Regions from separate parts of the Sphingobacterium sp. WM genome, predicted to be linked through region 3. Evidence: riboswitches for the same ligand, from Rfam matches in the RefSeq annotation. Region 3 holds a riboswitch; each other region holds the start of a gene.
The links. A riboswitch is a leader RNA that binds a small molecule or an ion and turns the genes downstream of it on or off. The one in region 3 is predicted to bind S-adenosylmethionine.
Positions count from the first base shown of each region.

Region 1 (6,228 bases), 710 kb from region 3:
GTCAATGCCAATAACCCTATGATTATTGTTTATTATAGGAATTACTTTGGGACAGCCCTGTTAACAGGCTATGCCAAAAATTCGGAAGCTGTTTATTATGATAATATCACTGGAAAAACCATTTCTAGAAGAAAATGGACCGATGAAATGAAGAATTATGCGAAGGAGTGCGAAAAACATGTGCCTGCAGCTCCACATCGATTCAAACCCACCATCTTTGGCTATATTTTCCTATTGGGAATGGTCGCTTTATTCGCCTATCTGACTTATGACTCCTTCCTGAAACCTAATCCAAATATCAATCCTGAAAATCCACCAATGGCTCAAAAAATAAATGCTGGAGATTTATATTTTGGACGATTTCTAGAACGTGATCCGGTTTCTAAGGTTTTCAAAGGAGCTGGATTCTCTTGGTTTAAATTTATCGATGCCGGAGAAGGAAGCATCTTAATTTCTAGAGCAAGAGAAAAAAGTAGTAGCGTCAAACCTTCAATTGAAATGAATAGCACGGATTTTGAAGAGGAAACTATTCCAATGAAAAAAATCGAACATGGAGACTATCAGATTGATCTCGTTTCCGAAGACGGTAGTTTAGAGCTTAGTTTGACAGAGAAAAAATAAAAATGGGAATTAAAGAGGGTATTACAGGGAAAAAAGTGATTAAAATATTTATTATTTGTATTGTAGTAGGATTCTTGTTGTTTGTCTTAGCAATTATACAAACCGTAAAAACAAAATCAACCAACATTAGTAAAAAAGCTCCTTACAAAGAAATAATTGGCAAAGAACTGATTACAAAAAGACCAATCCGATTATTTATGGAGAAAAATCCGGTCAAAAAGGATTACCCTTATGCCTTGTCTGATACAAATCAGGCGTATTGGAATTCCTATATGGCTAGCCTGGGAGCAGAAAACCCAGAAATAAAATTAAGTGATTCGGTCGATGCTAATTCCAAATTAGTCTTCGACAAAGCAGTAATGTACACAAATGGAGTTTCTGGATCTTCAGATCCTCGATTGTTTGGAACATTGAGTACCCCCGAAGGAAAAACTTATAAAGTTGAATTTCGATGGGGTAAATATGACTATAATTACCCTTGGAAAGTTTCTCAGAGAGGCTATCTGTTTGAATTGGCACCATGGCAAACCGCGTTAGATACCTCACATTATTATTTACCTAATGCTGAATGGTGGTAGGAATAAATATTAAAGATATAGCAGGCATAAGAGGTTTTTATACTTCTTATGCCTTTTTTTATGCTAAATATTGTTTGATTTTAGGAAAGATTAATTTAAACCAAAAGGTATAATTTTCCGGATTTTCTGCAAGGTCTCGCTCCAATTCCTCTTTAGGGATATACTTTAAATTCTTAACTTCCTCAGGATTTGGATTTGATATTTCCTGATTATATCTACCTACAAAAATATGGTCATATTCATTCTCCCATAGACCATTATCTAACTCTTCCTCATAACTCAACTGCAGGATTTCCTCAATGTCAATATGAATGGCCAACTCCTCAAAAGTTCTCCTTTTTGCAGCATCTATGGTAGACTCTTTAGGTCTTGGATGCCCACAACAGGCATTTGTCCATAGACCCGGACTATGGTATTTTGAGTCGGCTCTTTGTTGCAAAATAATGTTTCCAGACGCATCCAAAAGAAAAACCGAAAATGCTCGGTGTTTCTTATTTTGAAGATGAGCCTCTTGTTTTTCCATTTCACCAATTTCACGATCATCCTGATCAACAAGGATCACATATTCTTCGACTATCATTGCTTAGATTTAGGGTATTCTCCTAAAATAAGGAATTCATCTAACTTAACCTAAATTTCTACTTGAAGATCGGAGATGAAACTATCAACCCAAGATTCCTCTGTTGCCCAAGAGGTAACAATCCTAACTACGGCTTGGGAGTCGTCAAGCTTTTGCCAAACATAAAACTCATATTTTTCCATTAGTCTTTTAATAACTGTTAAGGGTAGGATTGGAAAAAGCTGATTGCTGACTGGTCGACTCGCAAATGAATAGCCTTGTTGTTTTAATGCTTCTGCAAGTTTGCTTGCCATAGCATTGGCATGCTTGCCAAGATCAAAGAAAAGATCATTCTCAAATAAAGCATAGAATTGAGCTCCTAAAATCCTGCCTTTCGCCATTAAAGCTCCTTTTTGCTTAATGTAATAATCAAAGCCCTCTGCTAAAACAGAATTCTTAAATACTATAGCCTCACCTAAAAGCGCTCCATTTTTTGTTCCTCCAATGTAAAACACATCCGCTAATCTGGCGATCACCTCAATACTTACATCACTGGAAGGGGAGGTGAGAGCAGTGGCCAACCTTGCTCCATCGATAAAGAATTTTAACTGATTTTCCTTACAGAAGAAAGCAATCTCCTCAATTTCTCGCTTACTATAAATACTACCAATCTCGGTACTTTGCGAAATATAAACCATTGCTGGTTTTACCATATGATTGTCCGTATGGACATCTAAAACGGATTGTATACCTGCTACTGTTATTTTCCCTTCCTTATTCGGGATACAATTGATTTTATGTCCCGTATTTTCTATGGCACCTGTTTCATGAACCTCAATATGTCCCGAGTCTACTGCTATTACAGATTCATAGGGTTTTAACAAATGGCTAATTACCAATAAATTTGCTTGGGTACCTCCAGAAACAAAAAATACCTCCGCATCATCGTTGGAAATACGTTTTTTAATAAAACGCTTCGCAGCCTTACTTAATTTATCATCGCCATAACCTGCCTCTTGGTCTAGATTGGTTTTTAAAAGTAGATTTAGAATATTGGGATGTGCTCCTTCTGAATAATCATTCTTGAAGCTAATTTTTAATTCCATAGGGTAAATATAATCGTTTTTGGAATTCGAAAATTGAAATCTTTAAGGATTGAGAGTTTAAAAGGCGGAAATTTTACGCTTTAAAGGAATGGAATATCCCTAAAAATAAAAAAGGATTGTTCGTGATGATCAATCCTTTAAGAGATATGTTTTCTGTGCTTATTTTCCAAACATGCCTGCCAGGCTATCTAAAATACTTCCTTTGGCATTATTGTCATTTTTCTGATCAAAGAATTGCCCAACTAAATCCCCTAATCCGCCTCCAATATTTGGTTGTGCATTACCGGTTGAATTTGAAGATCCAGCACCCAATACACTTCCAATCAAATCGCCGATACCACCACCGGAAGCACCTGCGTTTGAAGATCCTCCACCTAAAATACTTCCCAATAAATCGCCAATGCCGCCAGAGGAACCGCCGTCAGATTGTTTTTTCTTGCCCAAATAACCCATTACTAATGGCGCTAAAAGGGCCAATATACCACCAATTTTTCCAATGCTAATTCCCGATTTCTCAGAAAGGGATTGCTTAACCGTTTCGGTGTTCTTTCCGAAAATATGGTTCACAATTTTATCTTCGTCTTCAGTAGGTCCTTGATTGAATAATCCTGCTAGATTATCAAAAATCCCTCCTGAATGTGAGTCTAATGCGTTTTGAATGCCTTGAGCTTGTTCAGGACTTTTCTGTGCATTGTAATTTAATGCCGACATCATTAACGGAATTGCAGCCGAAACTACCCATTGCGTTTGATTCTTGTCTAGTCCTAATTTTTCAGATATCCCTTCAGTAGCTTGGGAACCAATACTTCCTGAAATTAAATCACTAATGTTCATACTGTAGATTGTTATAGTTTATAAATGTTATTTTTATAACTCAAATATATTGCCAATTTTACTAGTATGAAAAAAATATGTCTAAACATCCTTGTGGGTGTAGCCTTACTTCTAATAAGCTGTTCTAATGAGTCTAAAACCAGGGAAAACCCTGAAGGAAAGAAATATGAAAATGTAACATTATCTCCTGATCTCGCGAAGATTATATATGATATGCCAACGCATTGTATCCCAGTTGAATATCCAAATAAATTAGGCCAAGTTCTAGGTTCGGATTCTGACCTGAAATCCCCTAAAAAACTTAGACCGGTGTTCTATGGTTGTTTTGATTGGCACTCCTCCGTACATGGATACTGGTCGGTAATTAAACTTTTAAAGCAATTCCCTGAATTGGATAAGGAAGGGACTATGCGAAAGGTCTTGAATGATCATATCACAGCCGAAAATGTAGCCACTGAAATAGCTTTTTTCAATGATAAGAATAATTTAAGCTTTGAAAGAACTTATGGATGGGCTTGGTTATTTAAACTTCAGGAAGAATTGTACAACTGGGAAGATCAGGATGCTAAAAGGTGGAAAACTAACCTACAACCTTTGGTCGATTTATTGGTTTCAAAATATATTGAGTACCTACCTAAACTTGTTTACCCAATCCGAGCTGGTCAACATGATAATTCTGCCTTTAGCTTATCCTTATCCTTGGATTATGCCAATACCGTCGGGAACGAGGAATTCATAAAAGCCATCAAAGAAAATTCTACCCGTCTATTCCAAGCTGATAGAAATTGTGATTTAGCTTATGAGCCAAGTGGTTATGATTTCCTATCTCCATGTTTGGAGGAAGCATTCCTAATGAGTAAAATAATGGATAAAACTACTTATATGAACTGGTTGAAAGAGTTTATGCCCGATTTATTCAGCCAAAAGTTTGAATTGAATCCAGCAATTGTAAAAGATAGAACAGATGGAAAATTGGTTCATTTGGATGGATTGAACTATAGTCGCGCTGCATGTTTATCTGGAATCTCCAAAATGGATCCAAGCTTGGAACATCTTCAAGCAAATGCGGTAGAACATTTTAATTTTTCTATTAAAAACCTAAGCAAGGAAGATGATTATATGGGAAGTCATTGGTTGGGAACATTTGCTTTGTACGCAATTAACGTATTGAATAAATAGCTTATGAAATAGAACATTGAGATGAGAATTTTATTTTCTCATCTCAATGTTTACTATTGCTTTAACAAATAGGAATTAGTTTATTCTCAGATAATTTTACAGGAACTCTTTGAATTTGGGTAAATCCATCTTCAGTACTGATGATTGCTGAAAGGTCTATTCCGCGATTGGACAAGGTGCTCAATAGGGCAGTCCTAAAGGCAGTTTTGTTGGTTCCCCAATTGGAATTCACCAAGTCATTGTTCAAAATGACCAATTCATTGTTGGAATAATGGTGGAATTTCTCCACTAAATGTTGATGTAAGGGTTTTGTTGTGTTGGACATACAATTAATGTTTAAAGTGTTTAACCATAATTGCATTCAGAGACGTCTATTGGACCTTGCAAGATTCGTTTATTTTGGCTGCTCGCCCGTATCGATTTACCACCGCGGTGACTCCCACTCGGTTGGTATTGCTTACGCAATTCTGAATACTCTACAAACTTAGTAGATTATATTTTATTATGCAAGAAAATTTTTGAAAATTCTATAATTCTTTTCTTAGACGTGCCACAGGGATGTTCATCGCTTCCCTATATTTCGCAACCGTACGACGTGCAATCGAATAACCCTTTTCTTTCAGAATTTCAGTCAGCTTTTCGTCTGCCAAAGGCTTTCTCTTATCTTCGTTTGCAATACATTCCTCCAAAATCTTCTTGACTTCCTTGTTGGAAACCTCTTCACCTGATTCTGTTTGAATAGCTTCGGAGAAGAATGATTTTAATAAGAATGTGCCAAATTCCGTTTGCACATATTTAGAGTTTGCAACCCGCGAAACAGTTGAAATATCCATTTCGATTTTGTCGGCTATGTCCTTTAAAATCATTGGCTTCAGCATTCTGTCATCTCCGGTTAGGAAATAATCATATTGATATTCCATGATTGCGTTCATGGTTTTCAATAGGGTTTGTTGTCTTTGTTTGATAGCATCGATAAACCATTTTGCTGAATCCAGTTTTTGTTTTACAAATTGAACTGCTTCACGCATTTTTTTGTCGTTTTTCTCCGCTTTTTCATAATGCTCAAACATCTCCTGGTAGGAGCGGGATACCCTTAATTCTGGGGCGTTACGTCCATTAAGAGTGAGGTGCAGGACACCATCATTATTTGAAATATGGAAATCCGGAATAATCTGTAATTGCTTTCCAGCAACAGCACCTGAGTCTCCCGGTTTTGGGTTAAGCTTTAATATTTCATTTACGATCTCTTTTAACTCCTCGGAATTTACCCCAAGTTGCTTTTCGATTTTATCGTAATGTTTTTTGGTGAATTCATCCAGATAATTCTCAACAACTTGCATCGCCTGTTGAA
Region 1 is NZ_CP120709.1:2,780,522-2,786,749, reverse strand. Features, by position in the region: gene PZ892_RS11920 (hypothetical protein) at 1-621, shown strand, start outside; gene PZ892_RS11915 (hypothetical protein) at 624-1,199, shown strand; gene idi (isopentenyl-diphosphate Delta-isomerase) at 1,258-1,779, opposite strand; gene PZ892_RS11905 (low specificity L-threonine aldolase) at 1,830-2,864, opposite strand; gene PZ892_RS11900 (DUF937 domain-containing protein) at 3,024-3,698, opposite strand; gene PZ892_RS11895 (DUF2891 domain-containing protein) at 3,765-4,877, shown strand; gene PZ892_RS11890 (hypothetical protein) at 4,939-5,202, opposite strand; SAM-I-IV-variant riboswitch at 5,263-5,357, opposite strand; gene rpoN (RNA polymerase factor sigma-54) at 5,405-6,228, opposite strand, start outside.
Region 1: linked by a shared signal. The riboswitch ahead of PZ892_RS11890 (hypothetical protein) and the one ahead of metE (5-methyltetrahydropteroyltriglutamate--homocysteine S-methyltransferase) in region 3 are both predicted to bind S-adenosylmethionine.

Region 2 (6,228 bases), 2.2 Mb from region 3:
ACCTGTCGGTCCGAAGACAAGAGAAGCAATAGATGCAGAGATGCAGCTACTAGCATAAAAAAATAACAGGTTGGCAATGAAAATTGACCAACCTTTTTTATTTTTAGGTATTCTTTTTGTTACCAAAATAAAAACTGAATTAAGAAAAATGGAAACAACAAACCAACAACCTAGTAATCGAGGCTCAAAATTCAAGAAATTCATAAGCTGGTTACTTTTAGTCCTATTTTTAGGCTTTGCCGGATTCGTTTACTTTAAATATTACTTTGTATTTGGTGAAGGTGTTAAATCTGGAGTTCTTAATTACGCAGTGAAAAAAGGAAATCTATTTAAGACCTACGAGGGAAAACTTATCCAAGAGGGAATTCGTTCGCAAAAAACTGGTACAGGATTATCGAGCAATGAATTTGAATTCTCCATTGAAAGTGATTCTGTATTTCATGAGTTAGAATTAAATAGCGGAAAGGCATTTGATTTACACTACAAGGAGTATCACGGGGTTCTTCCATGGCGAGGAAATACGCGATATGTAGTGGACAAGATCATCCAAATGCGTGATGCTAAACCAAATAGCTTTTAAAAGCATTTAATGCCAAGACCAGGCATTGGAGCTTCAATTAATGAGATGGAATATTTCAATCATTAATTGAAGCTCTTTTTATTTGGCATTCCACACTAAAATTAACCCTTACTTATTTCCTTGAAGAACATGCTTTTAGCAGGTTTTCAACAATCTTTTTTGAAAAAGATTGCAAAATTAAATTTCGTGAACTATATTTGCGGAGTACTTCGATAGTGGTACGCTAATCATTACCTCTCTAAAAAGATGGTCTTGATTTATAAAGAAGTGGCGAGAGACTGGCTCAATGACCCACTGGCAACCTTCAATAAGAATTGAAAAGGTGCCAATTCCTGTCCGAGGCAATAAAGCCCAGGAGCATATAAATGAAATAGACTATGACTTCAAAATTTTCAAAATCGGAATTATTGTATCTTGTTGGAAAACCAGCAAAGAATCAACTTATTCAATTTATTTCTTCTTGTATTGCGGGTGCTGCACGAATGCGATAGCCGTCTGTAGATTTCTACACGATAGGTATTTATCGTGCGGGGAATCATGTAGTCGGCCAAATCATCAAGCAATCAAGGGATAAAAAAAATCATTCAATTTACTAACATCTATAATCAACATAAAAATGTCGGAAAACAAAAATCTTAAATTTGAAACATTGCAAGTACATGCAGGACAAGAAGTAGACCCTACAACTGGTTCAAGAGCATTACCTATATACCAAACCTCATCATACGTTTTTGAAAATGCAGAACATGGTGCAAACCTATTCGCATTAAAGCAATTCGGAAACATCTATACCCGGATCATGAATCCTACGACGGATGTTTTTGAAAAACGCATTGCAGCCTTAGAAGGCGGTGTTGCAGCACTAGCTGTTGCATCAGGCCAGGCAGCTCAATTTATTGCATTGACAAATATCCTTGAAGCAGGTGAAAACTTTGTTTCAGGAGCTAACTTATATGGTGGTACTTATAACCAATTCAAAGTATCATTCAAAAGATTAGGTATCGAAGCTCGATTTGCTGAAGAATCAGATGCTGATAAAATCGAAGCCTTGATCGACGATAAGACCAAAGCGATCTACGTAGAAACCATTGGTAACCCAAGCTATAATATTCCTGACTTTGAGCGCATTGCTTCCGTTGCGAAGAAACATGACTTACCATTGATCGTGGATAATACATTTGGTGCAGGAGGTTATTTGTTCAAACCTTTGGAACATGGTGCAAACGTTGTAGTAGAATCAGCAACCAAATGGATTGGTGGACATGGTACAAGTATCGGTGGTGTTATTATCGATGGTGGTAACTACAACTGGGGTAATGGTAAATTCAAGCAATTTTCAGAACCATCAGAAGGTTATCATGGTTTAGTATTTTCAGATGTATTTGGCGAAGATGGTCCATTTGGAAACATCCAATTTGCTATCCGTGCGAGAGTTGAAGGATTGAGAGATTTCGGCCCTGCCCTATCTCCATTTAATTCATTTTTATTGGTTCAAGGTTTAGAGACTTTATCATTAAGAGTTCAACGTCATGTGGACAATACTTTAGAAATCGCACAATGGTTAGATGCGCATCCACAAGTGGAGCATGTAAGCTATCCAGGTTTGAAAAACCATCCATATCATCAAAATGCTCAGAAATATTTGAAAAATGGATATGGGGCGGTTCTTTCATTTACAGTAAAAGGTGGAGTTGATAAAGCTAATGAGTTTATTGATTCGTTGGAATTGATTAGCCATCTGGCGAATGTTGGGGATGCGAAGACATTGATCATTCACCCAGCAGCAACCACCCACCAACAATTAAGTGCTGAGGCACAGAAAAAAGCAGGTGTAGAACCAGGTCAATTGAGATTGTCAGTTGGTATTGAACATATTGATGACATTAAAGCTGATCTAGCACAAGCATTTGACAAAATTAAATAAGGGGGGCCTTATTTAATTTTTATGGAGGAAGATAATTTAATAGAATGAGTGTAAAGACTTTCGGATATAGCCAAGACTTCGAATTAGAAAGCGGGAAAAAACTGGCAAATCTACAGATAGCTTACCATAGTTATGGAGAGCTAAACGAAGATAAATCCAATGTGATATGGGTTTGTCATGCTTTGACTGCTAATTCAGATGTATTTGACTGGTGGCCAGGATTATTTGGCGAGCATGAGTTATTCAATGATAAAGATTATTTTATTATTTGTGCCAATGTATTGGGTTCACATTATGGAACGACGAATCCCTTATCCATTGACCCCAATACAAACCTGCCCTATTATTCAGACTTTCCACAGTTCACCATTCGTGATATCGTAAAAGCCCATCAATTGCTGGCAGACCATTTAGGGATAAATGAAATAAACACTTTGATCGGTGGATCCTTAGGTGGGCAGCAGGCATTGGAATGGACGGTTGCAAAAACTATTAAAATCCATAACCTGATAGCCATCGGAACCAATGCGTTCTTTTCTCCATGGGGCATTGCATTTAATGAGAGTCAACGACTGGCAATTGAGGCAGATTCAACCTTTACTGAAAAAAGAGACGATGCTGGTATGAAAGGCTTAAAAGCCGCACGCAGCATGGCCTTATTATCTTATCGAACATACAATGCCTATGGCACCACGCAGGTAGAGTCTGACCATGATAAGACGGATGCCTATAAAGCATCTTCCTATCAATCCTACCAAGGCGATAAATTGGTGAGAAGATTCAATGCATTCTCCTACTGGTATCTGACCAAAGCCATGGACAGTCATCATTTGGGAAGAAGTAGAGGCCAGGTAGAACAAGTTTTACAATCCATCGAAGGAGTTAATGCCCTAATCATAGGAATTCCTTCGGATGTTCTCTTTCCGCCACAGGAACAAGAATTTATTGCTAAAAACATTCCACATGCAGAGTACTATGAACTACACTCCTTTTTTGGACATGATGGATTCTTGATTGAAACAAAAACCCTAACTCAAGTCATTGGAAACTTTCTTGAGAAAAATAATACAAAAGCAGAAAATCACTTAAATTTAATTAAAGAATAATGAGTAAGAAACTTACCATCGGGATGTTTGGATTTGGTGTGGTGGGACAAGGTTTATACGATATCATAAAAACAAAGAACCTAAACTTAGAGATTAAGAAATTCGTAATCAAGAATGCAGACAAGAAAAGGACATTGCCTGCAGAGTTATTCACTACAGATGCCAATGCGATTTTAAATGACCCAGAAATCAATACGGTAGTTGAATTAATTGATGATGCGGAAGCTGCTTTTGAAATTACAAAAAGAGCGCTGACAAGCGGAAAAAATGTAGTTTCAGCCAATAAGAAAATGATTGCAACCCATTTGGAAGAATTAACGGAGATTCAAAATCAACATGGGACTTCCCTATTGTATGAAGGAGCTGTTTGTGGAAGTATTCCAATCATCCGGAATTTAGAGGAGTATTATGACAATGAGCTGTTGCACTCTGTGAGTGGTATTTTCAACGGTTCATCAAACTATATCCTATCCAAGATCTTCAATGAAAATCAAAGCTATGATGCAGCATTGAAGAAAGCACAGGAATTGGGATTCGCAGAAACTGACCCAACCTTGGACGTGGGAGGATATGATCCAAAATATAAATTGGCTATCGTGGCATCACATGCTTACGGAATCTACATCAACCCGGATGAAATCCTTAATTTAGGTATTGACACCTTAGGAGATGCAGATATTCGCTATGCAAGGGAGAAGAATTATAAAATCAAATTGATTCCATTGGCGAAGGAAATTTCCAACAATAAAGTAGTTCTTTATGTGCTTCCGAAATTTATTTCAAAAGGCAATATCCTACAAAATGTTGAGAATGAGTACAACGGAGTATTGGTAAAAGCAGCCTTTGCAGATGAGCAATTCTTCTATGGTAAAGGTGCTGGCGGTCATCCTACAGGATCAGCGGTTCTATCCGATATCGCGGCCCTGAGATATGATTATAAATACGAGTATAAAAAACATTTAGAGGCACAGCAAGTAAGCTACTCAACGGATTATAGTTTTAAAGTTTATTTCCGTTACGAGGATGAGGATGTATTGGAAAACATTGAATTCAGCAGTATTTCAGAGCGTTTTTACAGTGATGATCATAAATACGTAATTGGGACAATCAACCTACAGGAAATTATTGCAAAACGTGAAATTATCCATCAACAAGGTAATTTCTTAGCAGAGATTCTATAAATTCCATTTTAAATTAAAATAGAAAGTGTTTTTCCTTAATTGGATTAACACTTTTTTATTTTTAGAGGCTAAACCTCTCTATTTTAGGGATAAAATTATTTGAGAGTAAAAATCTTCAACAATATTATTTTATTTATAAACGGGAAATTAATGGCTGCCTAAAAAGTAGGACAATAAATTGAAATTTAGACTAGGAAGTAAAAAATTTTTTACGATATTAGCTAATATTCCCCTACCTAGAGTAACATTCTTATTACATAGTAGTTTTTTGGCATTTAATAGGTTAAATATCTGTTAATACATTTGCTTTGTCATGGTTTTTGCTTTATATTATCAAATATTTATTATATAAACTTAAAAATCAAGGTGATCATGAGAAAGTGGAATGTGTTAGTACTACTAAATGCAGTATCTATTGGTTTGTTTGCACAAGACGGAACCAAAACTAGCACGAGCGAGGGATCTGCATTAACGTATGTAATTATCGGAATTATTGTTTTGACAGTAGCTATTTATATGTTATATAGCCGTCAAAAGAGAAAGTTTAACGATTAAAAACGTATTTAAAATACGAATAATAAAAAAGGCCTGATTTCATCAGGCCTTTTTTGATTAATCTCTTTTAAGTCCAAATTTTTCAATTTTACTATAAAGATGACTACGTTGAATATCTAAATCATCTGCAGTTTTGGATACATTCCAATTGTTTCTTTCCAACTTATATTTAATGAATTCACATTCAGAGAAGTCTTTGAAGTCTTGGAAGGAAGTAAATTGTTCCATATCAAAACCATTGGAGTTATGATTGGAGGAATGGTTATTTGAAGCTGCCGGTCCACCTGGGTTAGCAAATTTCAATACATCTTCTTCGGTGATTTTCTTATCACAAAGAATAATCAAACGTTCAATCATATTTCTTAGCTCACGGATATTACCTGACCAAGGCAAAGATTGCAAGGCTTTCATTGCATCTGCTGTAAAGGCTTTCACCGGCATACTGTATTCGGCACAAATCTCCTCACAGAACGCTGTTGCTAAGGTTGGAATATCGTCTTTTCTTTCGGCTAAGGAAGGAACGTGAATTAAGATAACGCTCAAACGGTGGAATAAGTCCATTCTGAAGTTACCATCTTCAATTTCTTTTAGTAAATCTTTGTTGGTCGCTGCAATAACACGAACGTTGACATCAATTTCCTTTTCACCCCCTACCCTTGTAATTTTATTTTCTTGCAAGGCTCTCAACACCTTAGCTTGGGCAGAAAGGCTCATATCACCAATCTCATCCAAGAATAAAGTACCATTATTAGCTTGTTCGAATTTACCGATACGTTGTTTTACGGCAGAAGTAAAGGACCCTTTTTCATGTCCAAATAGTTCAGACTCGATCAATTCAGAAGGGATAGCCGCACAGTTGACTTCGATCAAAGGCGAGCTGGA
Region 2 is NZ_CP120709.1:1,342,097-1,348,324, reverse strand. Features, by position in the region: gene dapA (4-hydroxy-tetrahydrodipicolinate synthase) at 1-58, shown strand, start outside; gene PZ892_RS05730 (hypothetical protein) at 149-580, shown strand; SAM riboswitch class I at 835-948, shown strand; gene PZ892_RS05725 (O-acetylhomoserine aminocarboxypropyltransferase/cysteine synthase) at 1,197-2,504, shown strand; gene metX (homoserine O-acetyltransferase) at 2,549-3,610, shown strand; gene PZ892_RS05715 (homoserine dehydrogenase) at 3,610-4,791, shown strand; gene PZ892_RS05710 (sigma-54 dependent transcriptional regulator) at 5,404-6,228, opposite strand, start outside.
Region 2: linked by a shared signal. The riboswitch ahead of PZ892_RS05725 (O-acetylhomoserine aminocarboxypropyltransferase/cysteine synthase) and the one ahead of metE (5-methyltetrahydropteroyltriglutamate--homocysteine S-methyltransferase) in region 3 are both predicted to bind S-adenosylmethionine.

Region 3 (6,228 bases):
ACTTCCCAAATAAAGGCGGGATTATTGCGGAAACCATGGGATATTGGTTATTCCCGACCATCTTGGCCTTGCTTGCTCTATTGATTGGATGTTTCGCTTATACCCTGAGCATTATCTTCAAGCAAAAGAAGATTTCCGAAATGAAAACGGATTTCATCAACAATATGACGCATGAGTTTAAAACTCCGGTGGCTACTATTATGATCGCGAGTGAGTCCTTGCGGGATCCGGAAATTTCGGCTGATGGCAAAAGGGTAAATAAACTCGCAAATATCATTTATGATGAGAATGTCAGATTGGGTTCTCATATTGAAAGGGTTTTGAATATTGCGCGTTTAGAAAAGGAAAACTTGAAAATTGAACGCGTCAATGTTTATATCAACTCTCTGGCGAATGCCGTTTTGGAGAGTATGCGCCTGCAAATGGATAAGGCAGAAGGAACCTTGAATATCGACTTGGCTGCAGTTAATGACTTGGTGGTTGGAGATGAACTTCACCTATCCAATGTCATGTTTAATTTGGTTGATAACGCAATTAAATACTCTCAAGAAAAACCAGAAATCACTTTCAAGACTTTTAATAGAGGGAACAACATTGTAATCTCCGTTGCAGATAAAGGAATGGGGATGACCAAGGATCAACAAGAAAAGATTTTTGATCAATTTTATAGGATTCCTACGGGAAATATTCACAACGTAAAAGGCTTTGGACTAGGCCTAAGTTATGTCAATGATATCATCAAAAGACTAAACGGCAAAATATCAGTTAAAAGCGAAAAAGATAAAGGCACACAATTTGAAGTAACTCTTCCTTTGAAGGACGCCTCCAAGGAAGTAGCATAATAAATAAAAGAAATTATGAATCAAAAGATATTATTAGCAGAAGATGATCCTAATTTGGGCGAGTTATTAAAGGATTACCTAGAACTAAAGGGTAAATTCGATGTGGTATTATGTAAGGATGGTCAAGAAGGTATGGATGCCTTCAGAAAAGAGGAATTTGATCTTTGTATCCTAGACGTCATGATGCCCAAGAAAGACGGCTTTTCATTAGGAAAGGATATTCGAAAAATAAATCAAACAGTTCCTATCATCTACGCGACAGCAAAGGGAATGATGGAAGATAAAACCCAGGCATTTGAATTGGGAGGTGATGATTATATCACCAAACCCTTCCGTGTGGAGGAATTATTGCTACGAATAAATGCCTTGCTCAAAAGAGCATCGAAAGATAAAGAAGAAGAAGTTTCTGATAAATTTGAAATCGGTGATTACTTCTTCGATTATACAAGTCAGATTATTTCATTCAAGGGACAACAGCAAAAGCTTTCAACCAAAGAAGCCGAATTACTACGTCTTTTATGTTTGAAAAAGAACGATGTATTGACCCGAGAGGAAGCATTGATCAAGATCTGGCATGATGACAATTACTTTACCGGAAGAAGTATGGATGTTTTTTTAAGTAAGTTAAGAAAATATTTGAAGGAAGATCCGAATGTAGAGATTGTGAATGTCCATGGTAAAGGATATAAATTATTAGTGAGTTAATATCAGATTTTTGGGAAGAGTTCTTCTCAGAATGATTACAAAAATAAAATGAATAGGGACAAAATTAATTTTGTCCCTATTTTTTTGGTATTCCCTCTACACTATTGCTTTAGGCCAGATTATTATAGAATGGAGACATATTAAAATGGCTAATAATTTGTTTTTACTGGGGAGAAATCTCTGGTCACAAATCTTTTTTTTGCAAAATATAAATCTTATCCATAACTTAGCCACCGCTTATAGAGAAAGGCAGAGGGACTAGACCCGATGAAGCCTTAGCAACCTGTCCCTTGACAAGGTGCTACATTCTACCCCGATTGGGAAAGATAAGCTGGTTACAGGTACCTTAGTAGCCTTCTCTTAGCAAAGACTTTTTGAAACATTTTAATTTAGTAGAGATCTATATGCTATTAACAAACAATTTAGGCTACCCACGTGTGGGTGCATTCCGTGAACTGAAGAAAGCTAATGAAGCTTACTGGGCAAAGAAAATCAGCGCGGAAGAATTATTGCAGGCTGGACTGAAAATCCGTGAAAGCAATTGGAAGACTCAAAAGGATGCTGGTATCGAATTGATCCCATCAAATGATTTTTCTTTTTATGACCAAGTCCTTGACTTATCATTAACTGTTGGAGCAATTCCTGCTCGTTACAACTCCCTTTTAAACAAAATCGATCGCCAATATAACTTAGATTTATATTTCGCGATGGCACGTGGTTTCCAAGAAGATGGTGTTGATGTAACTGCTATGGAAATGACAAAGTGGTTTGATACCAACTACCACTATATCGTTCCTGAATTCGTAAAAGATCAAGAATTCAAACTTACTTCAGAGAAATTCTTAAGTGAATACAATGAAGCAAAACAATCAGGCATTGAAACAAAACCTGTTCTGATTGGTCCAATTTCTTACTTATTATTAGGTAAAGAAAAAGAAGCTGGTTTTAACCGCATCGATCTTATCGACAAATTACTTCCTGTATACGAAGAGATCCTTGGAAAACTTGCTGATGCTGGCGCACAATATGTACAAATCGATGAGCCTTTCTTGGCATTAGATATCGATGATGCTACAAAAGCACTTTACGGAAAAGTATTCGAAAAGTTAGCTGCAGCTGCTAAAGGCATCAAATTAATCGTTGCTACTTACTTCGAGGCATTAGGAAACAACGAAGATATCGCTGTAAACCTTCCTGTGCATGCGTTACACCTTGACTTAGTTCGTGGTGAAAACCAACTTGACACTATATTATCCAAAGTTCCTGCATCATTAACTCTTTCATTAGGAGTTGTTGAAGGCCGTAACATTTGGAAAAATGACTATGAAAACTCATTGAAAAAAATCAAACAAGCCGTTGATGCTTTAGGAAAAGACCGTGTTTGGGTTGCTCCTTCTTCATCATTATTGCATGTTCCATTTGATTTAGACAATGAAAACAATGAAGAATCTTTACCTGCTGAAGTGAAAAACTGGTTAGCATTCGCTAAACAAAAATTAGCTGAAGTAAAAGACTTAGCAGTATTAGCTGAGGGTGAAGTAGATGCGGAAACTCAAAAACGTTTTGAAGCAAACAAAGATGCTGCTGAAAGCCGTCGTACTTCTCCATTGATCCACAAACCAGAAGTAAAAAACAGAGTTAGCAACATCACTGATGAAGATGCTAAACGTACTTCTACTTTCAATGCTCGTAAAGAAGCTCAACAAGCTAAATTCAACCTTCCTGGATTTGCAACTACAACAATCGGTTCATTCCCACAAACGAAAGATGTTCGTAAATGGAGAGCTGACTTGAAAAAAGGTGCTATTTCTCAAGAGGAATACGATAAAGAAATCGCTGCTGAAACTGAAAGAACTATTCGTTTACAAGAAGATCTAGACATCGATGTATTAGTACATGGTGAGTTCGAACGTAATGACATGGTTGAGTATTTCGGTGAGCAATTAGCTGGATACGCATTCACGCAAAATGGATGGGTTCAATCATACGGTTCTCGTTGTGTAAAACCTCCAATTATTTTTGGTGATGTTTACCGTCCTGAAGACATGACTGTTCGTTGGTCTGCATATGCGCAATCATTGACTAACCGTCCTGTAAAAGGAATGTTGACAGGTCCAGTTACGATTTTACAATGGTCATTCGTACGTAACGACCAACCTCGTTCAACAACAACTTACCAAATTGCATTAGCAATCTTGGATGAAGTTCAAGCATTGGAAAAAGCAGGTATCAAAATCATCCAAATTGATGAGCCGGCAATTCGTGAGGGTCTTCCATTACGTAAAGCTGATCAGCAAGAATACTTGGATTGGGCAGTTCGTGCATTCCGTGTTTCTTCTTCAAATGTTGATGATGATACGCAGATCCACACACACATGTGTTACTCTGAATTCAACGATATTATCCAAGATATCGCAGCAATGGATGCCGATGTAATTACCATTGAGACTTCACGTTCTCAAATGGAATTATTAGATGCATTTGCTGACTTTAAATATCCTAACGATATCGGTCCTGGGGTATATGATATCCACTCTCCTCGTGTTCCTAGCACAGAAGAAATGGTTAACTTATTACGTAAAGCTAAAGCTGTAGTTCCTGCAGAGCAATTATGGGTAAACCCTGACTGTGGTTTGAAAACTCGTGCTTGGCCAGAAACTAAAGCAGCATTAGAATCAATGGTAGAAGCTGCCAAAATTTTAAGAGCTGAATAAGTATTATAAAATATAAACTACGAAGGCCGAGCTAAATTAGCTCGGCCTTCTCATTTTATCGAATCAACTCTTTCCAAAAAAGGGATAAAATCTGCAAAAATCTTATCTGGAGTTAGGATAAACCAAACTTTTATGACTTCTTATTGTTTAGTAAAATAAAAAGAACTATGAACAGATATATTGGATTTTTAGCACTCGCATTGACAACATCACTTTTTAGTAGTTGTTCATTGATAGAAGGGATTTTTAAAGCCGGAATGTGGTGGGGAATTATATTAGTTGTAGGGGCAGTCGTTTTGGTGATTTGGTTAATTTCAAAACTATTCGGAGGACGTGGAGGAACAAATTAATCCTTAACTTAAATTTCATTATCAATTAATGCGAATATCAGTAACTTCCCATCAAAATTACTAGGATGACCAAGTTCATTTTGATATTACTGATATTCGTTAGTACCCACATTGCTTTTGCCCAAGAAGGGTATCCAAAGCCAACCGACAAAACTGGCCTTTTATTCTACATTCAGCATAATCGCGGAAAAAACACCTTTATCTATGCATTAAACCGTTTGGAGAACAATAAACTGGATGAGGATAATCCTATTAAAGTTTACCGCCAAATATTTGATAAGAATGGGGAAATCAAGCCTCTATCGGTTATTCAAAAGAACTTTGCCTATGGTATTGAATCAATTCCTGTCAACAAGAATCGATATGAGGCATCCATAGTATCCCTACCTAGTCAAAAATTTTATCTCAATATTCCCAGTAAGGGCAATCCTTATGTGGAAACCACGGTTAATGGGGTTCAACTTAAAGTCAATCGAATCTTCATCCAACAAAGGGACGGGACTTCAGGCTTGAATACGAAGGTAGATTACATTCTTTTTTATGGCACATCGAAAAACGGTGCGGTTGTTCAAAAGCTGCTCATCGATTAATAACTAAAATTTTACTTTTCTAAGCGATAATTCCTTCAAAGGCATATAGCACAGGATGGGTTTTTCATTTTTTTAACCGTACTTTCGCCAACACAACCTAAATCTTAAAAAAATGAGTGTTAAGATAAAATATCCTTATAAATCAGGCTATCCATCAGTCGCAGATTTAAAACGCAAAGCAAAATGGCGAATTCCGAAGTTTGCTTTTGATTATCTGGAAGGTGGATGTAATGAAGAACTCAATTTGGCTAGAAACGAAAGTGATTTTGATGACATTCTTCTAAAACCTCAATACCTCCACGTTTCTGGAGAAATAGACATGTCTGTTGAACTTTTTGGAAAGCGATATTCTGCACCGTTTGGGATTTCACCAATCGGATTGCAAGGATTAATGTGGCCAAATGCACCAGAGATATTAGCTAAATCAGCTGCGAAAAACAATGTTCCTTATATCTTAAGTACAGTTTCGACCAGTAGTATTGAACGGATTGCTGAAGTTTCTGAAGGCGAAGCCTGGTTTCAATTGTATCACCCTACGGAAGACCGTCTGCGTGATGATATATTAAATCGATTAAAAGCTGTGGAATGCCCAGTATTGGTTGTCCTAGTGGATGTTCCATCCTTTGGACTACGTTATCGGGAAATCAAGAGTGGTCTTTCCATGCCGCCAAAGATGAATATCAGCAACATCCTACAGGCACTGGTATGTCCAGAATGGGGAATAAAAACATTGCAACATGGTATTCCTAATTTTGCAACCTTGAAGCCATATATGGAAAAAGGACTTGATCTTTCCCAACTAGGTCAATTTATGAATAAGACTTTCACCGGAAAAGTGAATATCCAAAAGGTAAAGGCCATCCGTGATATTTGGAAAGGACCTTTAGTTTTGAAAGGAATCACTACTCAGGAGGATATGGAAGCCGCAATATCCATTGGTGTCGATGGGATTATTGTTTCGAATCATGGCGGTAGACAGATTGATGCTGGCGAGTCATCCATTCATTCTTTGATTCGTTTGACTCAG
Region 3 is NZ_CP120709.1:3,494,088-3,500,315, forward strand. Features, by position in the region: gene PZ892_RS14935 (HAMP domain-containing sensor histidine kinase) at 1-842, shown strand, start outside; gene PZ892_RS14940 (response regulator transcription factor) at 858-1,547, shown strand; SAM riboswitch class I at 1,782-1,880, shown strand; gene metE (5-methyltetrahydropteroyltriglutamate--homocysteine S-methyltransferase) at 1,952-4,261, shown strand; gene PZ892_RS14950 (hypothetical protein) at 4,429-4,611, shown strand; gene PZ892_RS14955 (DUF4833 domain-containing protein) at 4,677-5,201, shown strand; gene PZ892_RS14960 (alpha-hydroxy acid oxidase) at 5,314-6,228, shown strand, end outside.